Regions from separate parts of the Pseudodesulfovibrio indicus genome, predicted to be linked through region 2. Evidence: predicted binding sites of a transcription regulator. Region 2 holds the regulator's gene; each other region holds the start of a gene.
The links. The regulator sigma-54, encoded in region 2, starts transcription at its own class of promoters, with help from an activator protein. The targets are predictions, from matches to a motif close to CTGGCACGGNNNNTGCTT.
Positions count from the first base shown of each region.

Region 1: the regulator sigma-54 is predicted to act here: its motif matches at 2,428-2,445, upstream of AWY79_RS16255 (BMP family protein).
Region 3: the regulator sigma-54 is predicted to act here: its motif matches at 3,225-3,242, upstream of AWY79_RS15655 (ammonium transporter).

Region 1 covers NZ_CP014206.1:3,554,481-3,559,646, forward strand. The annotation lists gene AWY79_RS16240 (DctP family TRAP transporter solute-binding subunit) at 1-345, shown strand, start outside; gene AWY79_RS16245 (TRAP transporter small permease) at 448-927, shown strand; gene AWY79_RS16250 (TRAP transporter large permease) at 931-2,220, shown strand; gene AWY79_RS16255 (BMP family protein) at 2,519-3,511, shown strand; gene AWY79_RS16260 (ABC transporter ATP-binding protein) at 3,573-5,111, shown strand; gene AWY79_RS16265 (ABC transporter permease) at 5,102-5,166, shown strand, end outside.
Region 2 covers NZ_CP014206.1:2,592,264-2,597,429, forward strand. The annotation lists gene lptC (LPS export ABC transporter periplasmic protein LptC) at 1-475, shown strand, start outside; gene AWY79_RS11635 (LptA/OstA family protein) at 459-1,337, shown strand; gene lptB (LPS export ABC transporter ATP-binding protein) at 1,338-2,063, shown strand; gene rpoN (RNA polymerase factor sigma-54) at 2,304-3,722, shown strand; gene hpf (ribosome hibernation-promoting factor, HPF/YfiA family) at 3,757-4,299, shown strand; gene AWY79_RS11655 (PTS sugar transporter subunit IIA) at 4,302-4,751, shown strand; gene rapZ (RNase adapter RapZ) at 4,768-5,166, shown strand, end outside.
Region 3 covers NZ_CP014206.1:3,421,979-3,427,144, forward strand. The annotation lists gene AWY79_RS15645 (EAL domain-containing protein) at 76-1,308, opposite strand; gene AWY79_RS15650 (P-II family nitrogen regulator) at 1,445-1,777, opposite strand; gene AWY79_RS15655 (ammonium transporter) at 1,818-3,176, opposite strand; gene AWY79_RS15660 (2-amino-3,7-dideoxy-D-threo-hept-6-ulosonate synthase) at 3,727-4,524, shown strand; gene AWY79_RS15665 (3-dehydroquinate synthase II family protein) at 4,534-5,166, shown strand, end outside.

The DNA of each region.
Region 1 (5,166 bases), 960 kb from region 2:
CCGCTGATCATCTACTGGAACCAGCAGGAGTGGAACGGTTTCCCCGAGGAGATCCAAAACGCGATCATGGAGGCCGCCAACGAGGCGGGCCGCTTCGAAACCGCCCTGAGCCGCGCCGGACTTGACGGCGACGTCTCCCTGAACATCCTCAAGAACGAATTCAACTACACCATGGAAGTTCCGGACCCCATCGCTTTCCTGGAAAGCAAGGGCATGGAAGTCCACATGCTTACCGACGAGGAGCGGGCCGCCTTTGCCGAGGTCACCCGTCCCGTCTACGACAAGTGGGTCAAGGAGATCGGTACCGATCTCTATGAGAAGGCCAAGGCCGACATCGGCCAATAAGCCCTTCCCTTGCCGACGATTGCGTCCCGCCCCGGAGTGGTTCTCCGGGGCGGGCTCTCTCACGGGGTTTCGCCTGCGGAACCCGAATAGCGGAGTAAGCGTGTGAAAAAGTTACTGTTTGGTTTCAGCCTCGAGCACTGGCTCGTGGCCCTCTGCATGGCCGGCATGGTGATCATCGCCTTCCTCAACGTCCTGAGCCGGTACATCTTTCATTTCTCCCTGGCCGCCACCGAGGAGATCACCATCAACCTCTTCGTCTGGATGACCGTCATCGGCATCGGCATCGCCTTCAAGCGGGGCGGACACATGGGCATGGTGACCTTCTTCAACCATTTCCCCCGGCGCGCGCAGAAGACGTGCATCGTCATCTATTCCCTGCTCGCCGCCCTGCTCTTCCTGGTCCTGGACTACTACATGATCCAGGCCATCTACGACGAGATCACCCTGTTCGAGGCCAAGTCCGCCGCCCTGAACATCCCGGTGTGGATCTACTACCTGGGGCTGCCGGTCCTGTCGGTCTTCATCTTCCACGGCATCTACTGCGACGCCGTGCGCAAGCTGGCCGACCCGGAGGAGGAGTAAGCCATGGAATTCCTGCTCATCCTGGTCCTCTTCCTGGTGCTCATGGTCATGGGCGCGCCCATCGGCACGTCGCTCGGCGTGTCCGCGGTGGCCACCATCCTGTACTTCGACCTGGGAGCGGAGATGCTCGGCGTGAACTTCGCCTCGGGCATCGCCTCCTTCCCGCTGCTGGCCATCCCGTTCTTCGTCCTGGCGGGCGTCATCCTGGAACGGGCGGGCATCGCGGCGCACATCGCCAACTTCTTCGAGCTGCTGGTGGGCCGCGCCACGGGCGGGCTGTCCATCGTGGCCGTGCTGACCTGCATGTTCTGGGGCGCCATGTCCGGCTCCGGCCCGGCCACCACCGCCGCCGTGGGCCTGATCCTGCTCACCCCCATGCTCAAGAACGGCTACGACAAGGCCTTTGCCGGGGCGACCATCGCCAACGCCTCGGACCTGTCCATCATCATCCCGCCGTCCATCGCCTTCATCATCTACGGCAACATCACCTCGGTGTCCGTGTCCGCGCTGTTCGTGGCGGGCATCATCCCCGGCATCCTGACCGGGCTGGCGACCATGCTCGTGGCCTGGTACATCTCCTACCGCCGGGGCTACCGGGGGCTGGTCTGCCGAGGCTGCATGACCGACCTGCTCAAGGCCCTGCGCCAGTCCTTCTGGGCGATCATGGCCCCGGTGGTCATCCTGGGCGGCATCTACACCGGCATCTTCACGCCCACCGAGGCGGCGGTGGTGGCGGTCTTCTACAGCCTGTTCGTGGCCGTGGTCGTCTACCGCTCCATCGGCTGGCGCGACCTGATCGAGATCCTGGTGGACTCCGCCGTGACCAGCTCGGTGATCATGTTCATCGTGGCCTTCGCGGGCATCTTCACCTGGGCCGCCTCGGTCACCGGGGTCATCGACGCCATGGCCGACCTGATCATCCGCATCTCGCCCAACGCCGTGGTCATGATCATCCTGGTCAACGTCCTGCTCTTCGGCCTGGGCATGATCCTGGACGCCATCTCCATCTCGTACCTGCTCATGCCGATCCTCATCCCGGTGCTCTCCGCGTTCCACGTGGACCCGGTGTTCTACGGGGTCATCTTCATCTCGGCCCTGGCCATCGGCCAGGCCACGCCGCCGGTGGGCGTCAACCTGTTCACCGCCGCCAACCTGGTGGGCTGCGATGTGGACGAGATCGCCAAGGAGGCGATCCCCTACGTGGTCATGGACTTCGTGGTCCTGATCATCATCTCGCTCATTCCGGCGCTGTCGCTGGTGCTGCCCCAGTGGGCCGGACTGTATACGCCGTAAGGCCGGGGGCCTTCCCGTGGCGGGGAGGCCCCTTTTTTTTACGCCCGGTTTTGTCTCGAACCATTTTACAATCCCGTTAAATACCCTTGATCCGAACACCAGATAATTTCAAAAATGTAACCTTTCCGGACCGCGCGAGCCGCGCTTCCGGGCGGGCTTCACATCACAGGGGCCGGGGTTTGCTGGCAATAAGCCGGGCCGCGTCTTCTGGCACTGCCATTGCACCTTCCACCGGGCCGGGACGCCATCGTCACGGCCGCGCGACATTCCATACCATCAACCGCAAGAGAGGATTTTAATGAAACGCATTCTGACCATCGCGGCGGCGCTCTGCCTGGCGGTCGCCCTGTTCGCGGGCTCCGCCATGGCCGCGGGCAAGCTCAAGGTGGCGGGCATCTACACCCAGCCCATCCAGCAGAAATGGGACGCCTGCCTGCACAAGGCCCTGCAAAAGGCCGCCGACGCGGGCGAAATCGAGTACGTGTACTCCGAGAAGGTATCCAACACCGACTACATCCGCGTGCTGCGCGAGTACTCCGAGAAGGGCGTGAACCTGATCGTGGGCGAGGCCTTCGGCATCTCCCGCGACGTGACCAAGGTGGCCAAGGACTACCCGAACGTGGCCTACCTCATGGGCGACTCCTTCGGCCCGCGCGGCGACAATCTTTCCGTGTTCGACAACTACATCCACGAGCCGTGCTACCTGATGGGCATGGTCGCGGGCAAGATGACCAAGACCAACAAGATCGGCATGGTCGGCGGCTATCCCATCGGCGAATGCAACCGGCTGTTCAACGCCTTCATGGCCGGGGCCAAATCCGTGAACCCGGACGTCCAGTTCAAGGTCTCCTTCATCGGCTCCTGGTATGATCCGCCCAAGGCCAAGGAATTCGCCTTCGCCCAGGTGGAGTCCGGCGTGGACGTGCTCTACGCCGAGCGCGCGGGCGTGGTCGACGCGGCCCGCGAAAAGGGCATCATCGCCTTCGGCAACGTCAACGACATGAACAAGGAAGAGAACGGCAAGGACGTGGTCGTGGCCTCCGCCCTGTGGAGCATGGACGCCGCCATCGGCCACGCCGTGCAGCTGGTCGAGGCGGGCCAGTTCAAGGCCGAGGACTACCGCGAGTGGACCATGATGGCCAAGGGCGGCGCGTCCCTGTCCCCGTTCTACGAGTTCGAGGACAAGATTCCCGCCGACGTCAAGGCGGCCGTGGCGCAGAAAGCCGACGAGATCAAGGCCGGGACCTTCACCGTCGCCATCGACGACGCCGAGCCCAAGTCCACCTTCTAAACGAACCCTCACGGCGGGCCGCTTCCCCTTGTCGGGGGAGCGGCCCGTTTTCCGGAGCTCCATGCAGGACCCCATCCTGACCCTGAACGGCATCACCAAGACCTTCGGGCCGGTGGTCGCCAACCAAGACGTGACCCTGACCCTCCATCGCGGCGAGATGCTCGCCCTGCTGGGCGAGAACGGCGCGGGCAAGACCACCCTCATGTCCATCCTGTTCGGCCATTACGTGGCCGACGCGGGCACGGTGGAGGTGGACGGCGCGCCCCTGCCCCAGGGGTCGCCCCGCGCCGCGTTGAACGCGGGCGTGGGCATGGTCCACCAGCACTTCACCCTGGCCGGAAACATGTCCGTGCTCGAAAACGTCATGCTCGGCACCGAACCCCTGACCGCGCTCAGGCACGACCGCAAGACCGCCCTGGCCAAGCTCACGGCCCTGATGGCCCGCTTCGGCCTGGACGTGAACCCCTCGGCCAAGGTCAACGCCCTGTCCGTGGGCGAACGCCAGCGGGTGGAGATATTAAAGGTCCTGTACCGCGACGCACGCATCCTCATCCTGGACGAGCCGACCTCGGTGCTCACCCCGCAGGAGGCGGACCACCTGTTCCACACCCTGCGCCAGATGGTCGGCGAGGGGCTGTCCGTGATCTTCATCACCCACAAGATGCGCGAGGTCATGGCCGCGTCCGACCGCTGCGCCGTGCTCCGCCAGGGGCGCGTGGTCTTCGAGTCGGCCACGGCGGACACCACCGCCGGGGAGCTGGCCCGGGCCATGGTCGGCAGCGACATCCCCAAGGCGCGCCGCCCGGAGCCGAAGCAGGGCAAGGAGATCCTGTACCTCGACTCCATCCGGGTGGATGACGCGCGCGGCAAACCGCTCCTGGACAACCTCTCCCTGAGCCTCAAGAGCCACGAAATCCTGGGCATCGCCGGGGTCTCCGGCAACGGCCAGGCCCAGCTGGCCGACCTGCTCTCCGGGCTGATCGCGCCCCGCTGCGGGCAGATCGTCATCCGGGGCAAGGCCGTGCACAACCCCACCCCGGCGGCCATGCTGGAGCGCGGCGTGGGCCGCGTGCCCGACGACCGCACCGGCACCGGCCTGGTGGCGGACATGACCGTCATGGAGAACCTGGCCACCGAGACCTACCGGCTGCCCGGCTTCGCCCGGCGCGGCGTGCTGAATTTCAAGGCGCTGGCCTCCCGCGCCAAACAACTGGTGGAAACCTTCGACATCCGCTGCCCCGGCATCGATACCCCGGTGCGCAAGCTGTCCGGCGGCAACATGCAAAAGCTCATCCTGGCCCGCGTGTTTTCGAGCGCGCCCGCCATCATCATGGTCAACCAGCCCACCTGGGGGCTGGACGTGGGGGCCACCGCCTACGTCCACCAGCAGCTCCTGAACGGGGCCGAACGCGGCGCGGGCATCATCCTCATCTCCGAGGACCTCGACGAACTGCTCCAGGTGGCGGACCGCATCCAGGTCATGTACCAGGGGTCCCTGTCCGACCCGGTTCCCACCTCCGGGGTGGACCGCGCCGGGCTGGGCCTGCTCATGTCCGGCAACCGGCCCAAGGGTGCCGGGGGAGGCGTAGCATGCGCATAGAAGCGCGGGAGAATGTCTCCCTGGCCCGCAAGGCCCTGGCCCCGGTCCTGGCCGT
Region 2 (5,166 bases):
GTTGTTCGAGGACGCGGACGTGTCCGCCGAGGACATCGAGCTGGTCCAGGGCAAGCAGGGGAGCATGGACTGGAAGCTCCAGGCCAAGACCGCCAAATACAACCAGGGGCTGGGGCTGATCGCGGTGGAATATCCGCAGCTGACCGCCTTTTTCGGCGAGGATCGCCAGGAGGTTTACGTCCGCGCCGATCGGGGCGAGGTGGACCAGGAGAACGACAACCTGACCTTGTACGACGGCGTGAGCGGACGGTTCGGCGACATCGCCCTGGATGCCCAGCAGCTTGATTATGTGGGCGCGATAGGTAAGGTGTACCTCAAGGGCGGGATCACCGTGCGCCGCCCGGACATGACCATCCAGGCAAAGGCCCTGGAAATAGACCTGGTGGCCCGCCAGATGGTGGCTGCCGGGGGCGTCGAGGCGCTGCTGGCCCCGGAGGGGCTGGAGAGGAGTCCTCTGAATGAAAACAAGGAATAAGACGTTGCTGAAGACGTTTCGCTGTCTGTTTTTCGTGCTGGCGCTGACCGCGCTGCTGGTCCCCGTCTCCGCCGTCGCCCAGGACTGGGGCGAGGTGCGCGAGGCCACGGTCAACCTCAACGTGCGCAGCAAGCCGGACCGCTCCGGCGAGCACGTCCTCACCCTGACCAAGGGCGAACGGGTGCGCACGGACTTCGCCACGGACGGCTGGGTGGCCATTTTCCGGCTCGACCAGGCGGACCGCGACGAGACCAAGGCCCTGGGCTACGCCAACGCCAAGTTCCTCAAGGTCGTGCCAGCCGAAGCCGTTGTCGCTGCAAAGCCCGAACCCCAGCCCGAACCCGCGCCTGTCGCGGTCGAGTCCGGGGAAGGGGAGGTCAAGGCCGAGGTGGCCGCGACGCCGCCGCCCGCGCCCGTCCAGGCGGGCACGGACCCGAACCGGCTTCCGGTGAAGATCACCTCCGACCGCATGGTCTACGACGAGTCCGGCAAGGTCGTGTCCTTCGTGGGCAACGTGGTGGCCGAGCACGGCGAGCTGACCCTGTGGGCCGACAAGCTCTCCGCCTACCTCTCGGACAAGGATAAAAAGAAGTTTTCCGCCGACAGCGTGGACCGCATCGTGGCCGAGGGCAATGTCCGGGCCAAGAAGGGGACCACCGAAGGGTCCTGCGGCAAGCTGACCTACTTCGTCGGCCCCCAGCTGCTCAAGATGGAGCAGAGCCCGCTGCTTCAGGACGGCCCCAATTCCCTGACCGGCGAAGTGATCAACTTCCACGTCCGGGACAACCGGTCCGAGGTCATCGGCGGCGACCAGCGGGTCAAGGCGATCTTCGTTGCTCCCGGCAGCATGAAGGTGCAGTAGATGGCCACCGGTCTTCGAGCCACGAACCTGTCCAAGCGGTACGGCCAGAAAGAGGTCGTGCACGGCATCGACATCGAGCTGAACAAGCGCGAGGTGGTCGGGCTGCTCGGCCCCAACGGCGCGGGCAAGACCACGACCTTCTACATGTTGGTGGGCATCGTGGCCCCGAACACCGGCCAGGTGGTCCTGGGGGACGAGGTCCTGACCGGCAGGCCGCTCCACGAGCGGGCCAGGCTCGGCGTCAGCTACCTGCCCCAGGAGAGTTCCATCTTCAAGAAGCTGACCGTGCGTCAGAACCTGGAGATCATCCTCGAGCAGACGGCCATGAATTCGCGCCGACAGCGGGCCAGGGCGGATGAATTGATGGAGATGTTCACCATCACCAAGCTGGCGGACCAGGCTGCCATGTTCCTGTCCGGCGGCGAGCGGCGGCGCCTCGAGATCGCCCGCGCCCTGATCCTCGACCCGCAGTTCATCCTCCTGGACGAGCCGTTCGCGGGCATCGACCCCATCGCGGTCATCGACATCCAGGAGATTATCTCGGTGCTCAAGTCCATGGACATCGGCATCCTGATTTCGGACCACAACGTTCGTGAAACGTTGAATATCTGCGATCGCGCCTATCTCGTCTACGAGGGCACGGTCATCCTCGAAGGGTCGCCGGAGGAAATCGTCAAATCGAGCCGGGCCAGGCAGATTTACCTGGGCGAAGACTTCCGGCTCTAGCCGCGAAACCGCGCATTTTTTGCGCTTTCCGGATTTACACGGTTCCCAAAGGTTGGTACACTTTTTTCATACTCGCGTATATCCGCTGGATTATTAATGGAAACAGGACGTTAACACAATTGTGTTGCGTCCTTTTCTTGCATGTGGCATAGTTGAACCGAAAAAAACTTCCCGCAGCCGGGAAAAAAGTAAAAATATCCGGCGAGCGATATTGTGAAACCGTAAAGCGAGCAGGGAATCATGGGATTGGAACTTCGGCAACAGCTCAAGCTCACACAGCAACTGGTCATGACGCCTCAGTTGCAGCAGGCCATCAAGCTGCTGCAGCTCTCCCGTCTGGAGCTGCTGGAAACGGTACAGCAGGAACTATTGGAAAATCCGTTCCTGGATGAGACCGAGCCCGAGGTGGAACCGCAGGAAACGCCCGACCCACGGGAAGTCCTGACCGAGGCCCAGGCCGAGGAAGAGCTGGTCCGCACCGCCGATTGGGAAAACTATCTCGGCGAATTTTCCTCGACCTCCAAGCAGGCCCTGTCCCGGGACTCCGAGATTCCGGAGGAGGGGATGTCGTTCGAAGCGCGCCTTGCCTCCAAGCCTTCGCTGGAAGGCCACGTCACCTGGCAGATGCGGCTTTCGGATTTCACGGAGCACGAAGTGGCCATCGGCGAGGTCATCCTCGGCAACATCGATTCCAACGGCTATCTCCAGGCCTCCATGGAGGAGCTGACCTCCATGATTCAGGCCACCGACGAAGAGGTGGAGTCGGTCCTGATGCGCATACAGCGCCTGGACCCCGTGGGCGTGGCCGCCCGTTCCCCCCAGGAGTGCCTGCTGGTTCAGATGGAAGTCCTGGGCTACGACGATCCGACCCTGGTCTCCCTGGTGCGCGACCACCTGGAAGACCTGGAGAAGAACCGCTACAAGCCGCTGGCCCGCAAGTTCAAGATCACCATGGAAGAGCTCAAGGACTACCTCGACACGATCCAGACGCTCGACCCCATGCCCGGCGCCAGCTTCTCCAGCACCGAGCCGCACTACGTCTCGCCCGACGTCTTCGTCTACAAGTATGGCGAGGACTTCGTCATCATCCTCAACGAGGACGGGCTGCCCCGTTTGCAGATGAACAGCTTCTACATGGATTCCATGAAGGGCGCGGCGGACAAGGAGAAGGAATATTTCCAGGAAAAGATGCGTTCCGCCGCATGGTTGATGAAAAGTCTGTACCAGCGGCAGCGAACCCTGTATAAAGTAGTCGAGTCCATTGTCGGCTTTCAACGGGGGTTCTTCGAGGAAGGCGTGACAAAGCTCAAACCCTTGATCCTCAAGGAGGTCGCGGAAGACATCGAGATGCACGAATCCACCGTGAGCCGGATCACGACCAACAAGTACGTTTCAACCCCCCACGGCATCTACGAGTTGAAGTTTTTCTTCAACTCCGCCCTGGACCTGAACGACGGTTCCCAGGTGGGCTCGGAGAGCGTGAAAGCGCTCATCAAGCAGATGATCGCGGATGAAGACACGAAGAAACCGCTCAGCGATGAACGGATCGGCGAGATCCTCAAGGAGAAACTTGACGTGAACATCGCCAGGCGCACGGTCGCCAAGTACCGTTCGGCAATGGGTATTGCTTCGTCATCCAAGCGCAAGCAGTATTTCTAGTCTGCTTGCCGGACACACAACCAGGAGGCAGCGTATGAACATCAGCTTCACTTTCAAGAACTTTGAGCCGTCCGATCACCTCAAGGGTTACGCTGAAAAGCGTTTTGAAAAGGTTGCGAAGTACGTTTCCGATGCGGAAGCAGATCTCCAGGTGAACCTGCTGGTCGAGAAGTTCCGCCACAAGGCGGACGTGATCCTCAACTCGGATCGCATTCACATCTCGGCCTACGAGGACTCCGAGGATATGTATTCCACCATCGACATGGTCCTGGACAAGCTGGAAGCCCAGCTTCGCAAGATGCGCGAGAAGATGAAGAACCGCCCCAGACAGGCGCGTCCCAATAAGATGGTGCAGATGAACTACATCTCCTTCGATGAGATCGGAGCCGGAGCGGCCCCGACCATCGTCGGCACCGACGCATACGAGCCCAAGCCCATGTCCGTGGACGAGGCCGCCATGCAGCTGGATGCCCTGGAGAACGAGTTCCTGGTCTTCCGCAACGCGGAAACCGAAGGCGTCAACGTTATCTACAAGAGAAAGAACGGCGATTACGGCCTCATCGACCCCGGAAACTAAGCATGAAACTCAGTGATTACCTGGCGAAGGAACTGATCCTTCCCGAGCTGCAGTCCGAGACCAAGTCGGACGTACTCAATGAACTGGTCGCCCCCCTGGGCGAGATATATCCCGAGATGGACACGGACCTAGCGGTCCGTGTCCTTCTCGATCGCGAGCGCCTCGGCTCCACCGGCATCGGCGACGGTATCGCCATCCCCCACGGCAAGCTGGAGAACCTGGAAAAGGTCATGGTCGTGGTCGGGCGAAGCCGAAAAGGAGTCGAGTTCGAAGCCCTGGACCACAGCCCGTGCGGCATCTTCTTCCTGGTCCTGGCCCCGGAACAGGTGGCGGGCATGCACTTGCGCGTGCTGGCCCAGATCTCCCGGCTGCTCAAGGACGAGGAGTTCCGCAAGGCGTTTCTCGCGGCCGACGGGTTCGACGGCCTCTGGTCACTCCTCAAGGACGTCTAAAACCCGGCAGGCCGTTTTGACCCCGACAAATCCCTTTCCCGTCGTCATCGTCACCGGGCTCTCCGGTTCCGGGAAGTCCACCGCCCTCAGGGTGTTCGAGGACCTGGGATTCTTCTGCATCGACGGGCTGCCCTGCGAGATGTCGCCCAAGCTGGCGGACCTGATCCTCAAGTTCGACACCAAGTATCGCGGGTTGGCGCTCGGCATGGACCTGCGCCAGTTCGAGTTCGTCAACGGCTGGGACGAGGCGTTGCAGGGATTCGCCGATCTCGGCATCCTGCCCCAGGTGGTCTACCTGGAGGCCAAGATGGGCGAGCTGGTGCGGCGCTATGCCACCACGCGGCGGCCCCACCCGTTGGAGAGCCGCAACCTCGGCCTGGAGCAGGCGCTCGAGATGGAGCGCGAGCTGCTCGAA
Region 3 (5,166 bases), 830 kb from region 2:
CTTCGGCCCCGAAAAAACAGAGGGAGGACCGCTTGGTCCTCCCTTTTTTGTGCGCAAGGCCCGAATCCGGAACCGCTAGAGGCATCCCCCGTCGATCTCGCGCGACATGTCCACGCACAGGATGCGGTGCCTGCCGCTGCTCTTGTGGTAGAAGACGTGCGAGATGGTGATGCACAGGTTGCCCGAGGCCAGCGAGATGTACGGGCGGGTGGTGAACTTCTCCAGCCCCGCCTGGATGGGCAGGAAATATTCCTTGAGCGAGTGGTCCGCCCCGATGGTCGCGGGTTCGTACAGAAACCGCTTGCTGGTCTTGAGCCGACCGGGATCGCAGACCGTGTCGGAAATCTGGGTGCCGCGCATGTCCAGGACGTAGAGGCACTCCACGCCTTCGTAGCTTTCCACGAAGGCGGACAGGGCCTGGCCCATATCCTTGGCCTGAGTCTCGGCCAGACCCTGGCACATGGTCAGCACGGTCAGGTCGTAGCTGGAATAGAGCCGCTTGTCGTCCGCGATCTGCTGGGTGCGGTTCTCGCGGTGCCGTTCGGCCAGGGCGTCCACCTTGGTGGCCATGCCCGGGACCGCGTCCAGCCCCGGCGCGGGCCGGGCGAAATAGAACCCCTGGAAGACGTCCACGCCGTTGCTGAGCAGGCACATGGCCTCCTCGGCGGTCTCCACGCCCTCGGCCAGCACCAGGCAGCCGAGGCGGTTGGACATCTGCACGAAGCTGCGGACCACCTCCAGCTTGTGGAATTGCTCGTTCACGCCCTTGATCAGCCCGCGGTCCAGCTTGATGACGTCCGGCTTGATGAGCGGGATGCGGTCGAGGTTGGAGAACCCCGCTCCCACGTCGTCCAGGGCGATGAGGAAGTCGTTCTGCCGGTAGAAGTTGACGAAGGACATGAGCGCGTCCGTGTCCTCGCACCGGGACTCGATGATCTCGATGATCACGTTGCTGGGGCTGATGCCGCAGCGGTTGACCAGGTTGAGCAGGTGATTGGAGCCGCGCGTCTCCTCGTTGATGCAGGAGGCGTCGATGTTCATGGAGAGCATCAGGCTCTTGTCTTTTCTGTGCAGGGCGGCGAAGGATTCCGCTGCGTTTGTTCGGCAGGCCCGGTCCAGGGCGAGCCGGGATGCCTTGTCCCGGGCCTGCGCGAACAGCAGGGTTGGAGGTATGATTTCTCCGCTTTTGGGGTCGAATCCTCTGCTCAGCGCCTCCAGCCCCACCACGGCCTTCCTCTTGAGGGAAACCTGCGGCTGGAAGTGCGTGACCAGAAAACGGTTTTCAATGATCTCTTGTATGTCTGGCACTGTGGTCAACACGGAAATACCTTGGACTGCCCGATGGCCGTTTTGCTTTTCAACCCAGTGCCTGCCAGTCCTGCGACATAAGGCCGGGGCGGTGCGGTCGCGCCGCCCCGGCGCTTATATGCTTGTCGCAATCCGTCTAGAGGATGCCGTCCTCGCCGGTCCTGATCCGCAGGGCCTTGTTCAGCTCGGTGACGAAGATCACGCCGTCACCTTCGGAGCCGGTCTGGCCGGAAGACAGGATGGCATCGATGGCTTTGGCTTCGAAGTCGTCGTTCACGCCGATCTCGAGGCGGACTTTCTTCAGGAGGTTCACCTCCATCTGCACGCCGCGGTAGGTCTCGGTGAATCCCTTCTGGCGGCCGGAGCCGAGGACGTTGGTCACGGACAGGGAGTATATCTCCTTGGAGTAAAGCGCCTGCTTCACGTCGTTCAGCTTTTCGGGCCTGATGTATGCTATGATGAGCTTCATTGTATATTCTCCTTAATGATCTCTGGTTGCTGCGCTTCGACTACTCGTTGCTGAAGAGCTGGAAGCCGTTGTAGGACTCGGAACCGTGCTCGGCGATATCCAGACCCTTGAGCTCCTCTTCCTTGGTGACGCGGATGCCGAAGACGCCCTTGATGATGGACATCAGGATGAAACCGGCGCCGAAGGCCCAGACGAAGAACACGCCCACGCCGATCAGCTGCACGCCGAGCTGGCCCATGCCGCCGCCGAAGAACAGGCCGCCGTCGGTGTTGAACAGGCCGCAGGCGATGGTGCCCCAGGCACCGCAGACGCCGTGGACGGAGGCGGCACCGACCGGATCGTCGATCTTCAGGACCTTGTCGATGAATTCGATGGACAGGACGACCAGCACGCCGGCGACCAGACCGATCAGGATGGAGGGGCCGGGGGTGACGGTGGCGCAGGGCGCGGTGATGCCGACCAGGCCGGCCAAGGCGCCGTTCATGGTCATGGAGATGTCCGGCTTGCCGAAGCGGAACCAGGAGAAGACCATGGCGGCGAGGGTACCGCCGCAGGCGGCCAGGGAGGTGTTCATGGCGATCAGGCCGATGGTGTCGTCGGCGGTGGTGGTGGAACCGGGGTTGAAGCCGAACCAGCCGAACCACAGGATGAAGACGCCCAGACCGGCCAGCGGGATGTTGTGGCCCGGGATGGCCTTGGCCTTTCCGTCCTCGGAGTACTTGCCGAGGCGCGGGCCGAGAACCAGGGCGCCGGCCAGGGCGATCCAGCCGCCGACGGAGTGAACGACGGAGGAACCGGCGAAGTCACAGAAGCCGAGGGCTTCCAGCCAACCGGCGCCGTCGTCGCCCAGCCACAGGGAACCCCAGGCCCAGTGGCCGGAGATGGGGTAGATAAGACCGGAAATAACGATGGAGACCAGGACGTAGCTGCCGAACTTGGTGCGCTCGGCCATGCCGCCGGAGACGATGGTGGCGGCGGTGGCGGCGAACACGGACTGGAAGAACCAGAAGGTGTAGGTCCACATCATGTCACCCTCGGCCACGCCGGACAGCGCGTAGCCGGAAGTGCCGATGAAGCCGCCGGCGTCCAGGCCGAACATGACGGCGAAGCCGAACAGGAAGAAGACGATGGAACCCGCTGCGAAATCCAGGAAGTTCTTCATCATGATGTTGCCGGCGGATTTGGCGCGGGTGAAACCGGCCTCGACGCAGGCGAATCCGGCCTGCATGATCATGACCAGGCAGGCGGCGATCAGAGTCCAAAGGAGGTTCGCATTGGACTGGGTGAGGTACTCCACATCCTGAGCAAAGGCAAAGGTGGGGGCAAGGGCTGCTACCAAAGCGGCCGCGCCTATGGCGAGCCTCTTGGAAACATGGGTCGGGGACTTTCTCGAAAACATTGCAATACTCCTCTTTGAATGGAATGCGTTTCTAACCTGCCCTCCTCTTATCAAGAGTCGTGCCAAACCCGGTTTTCATTGCAAATGGCGTAAAACCGCCACCTCCAGCCCATGTAGACATTGCGCTTTTTTTCATTTTTGTGATAAAGTACAATTTTGCAGCCTAATAATTACCTCAAAATTGTCAAAATGTAAAAAATTGTCAAATACGCCAAAAAGTGACCGCCGGTCGCAGGTTTTTCTCCGTTTTTGCCTATCTATATGAAATATAATAGAATCTTTTTGTTGACATAAACACCCTCCCGGTGTAGCTCTATTCCCCATGAACTCCACCACTGTTTCCACCGCATACTTTTCCAACTTTTACTTTTGGTATTGGTATAACCACGCTCGCGGGCTTGGAAGAGGTGCAGTGTAACCAGGTGGTGGTTCACACAAGCTGAAAAAAACTTCTTCAAGGGCCGCGGGCGAAAGCCGGCGGCCCTTGCCTTTTACGGCCGCCGGACTTCGGCCCGGCTCCTTGGGGGAAAACCTTCAAAGGAGAGAGAACATGCACATCGGTAAAGCCATCAGGCTGGAGCGGATCTTCAACCGAAACACCGGCCGGACCATCGTGGTCCCCATGGACCACGGCGTGACCGTCGGCCCCATTGACGGACTTGTCGACATGCGCGAGGCCGTGGGCCGGGTCGTGGACGGCGGGGCAAACGCCGTCATCGAGCACAAGGGGCTGGTCCGCTGCGGCCACCGCGCCGAAGGCAAGGACATCGGGCTCATCGTCCACCTGTCCGCCTCCACCTCCCTGTCCCCCTTCCCCAACGCCAAATCCCTGGTCGCCTCCGTGGAGGACGCCATCCGGTTGGGCGCGGACGCCGTGTCCATCCACTGCAACCTCGGCGACGAAACCGAGGCGTCCATGCTGAACGATTTCGGCAAAGTCTCCTCCGAGGCCGCCAACTGGGGCATCCCGCTGCTGGCCATGGTCTACGCGCGCGGTCCCAAGGTGAAGAACGAATACGCCCCGGAGATCGTGGCCCACTGCGCCCGCGTGGGCACCGAGCTGGGCGCGGACGTGGTCAAGGTCAACTACACCGGCGACATCAAGTCCTTCACCCACGTCACCGACTCCTGCTGCGTGCCCGTGGTCATCGCCGGGGGGCCGAAACTTGACAGCACCGAGGCATTCCTTCAGATGGTGCATGATTCCCTGGAGGCCGGAGGCGCCGGATTGTCCGTGGGACGCAACGTCTTCCAGCACGAGAACCCCACCCGACTGGTGGAGGCCCTGAACATGATCGTCCACAACGACGAGACCGTCGAGGCCGCCCTGAACCATCTCAACGGATAGAAGAGAGCCATGAAGAAAGTCATTTTCAAATCCGTCCCCTTTGACAAGGTCCTGGTCACCCTGGCGCTGGAATCCGGCGTGGACGCGGTGATGGTCGAGAAGGACAAGGTCGCGGACGTCCGGGCGCTGGGCCGGGTCAAGGTCATCACCCCCGAGGACATGCCCGTGGTCGAGCTGACCAAGAAGGCCGACGAGGAAGTCGCGGTCAAGGCGATCAAGGCGGGCAAGGACGTGGTCCTCAAAAAGGGCTGGGAGATCATCCCCGTGGAAAACATCCTGGCGCAGGTGGACACCCTGGCCCTGGAATGCGAAAGTCTGGACCGCGCGGTCCTGGCCGCGGGCATCCTGGAGCGCGGCTGCGATACGGTCGTGGTCCTGCCCGAAGGGGGCGCGGACCTGAAGCAGATCGTCGCCGAACTCAAACTCTCCCAGGGAACCATGGAACTGCAAACCGCCACCGTCACCGCCATCGAGCCCGCCGGGCTGGGCCACCGCGTCTGCGTGGACACCATCTCCGTACTCAAGCGCGGCCAGGGCATGCTCATCGGCAATTCCAGCGCCTTCTCCTTCCTGGTCCACGCCGAGACCGAATCCAACCCCTACGTCGCGGCCCGGCCGTTCCGGGTCAACGCGGGCGCGGTT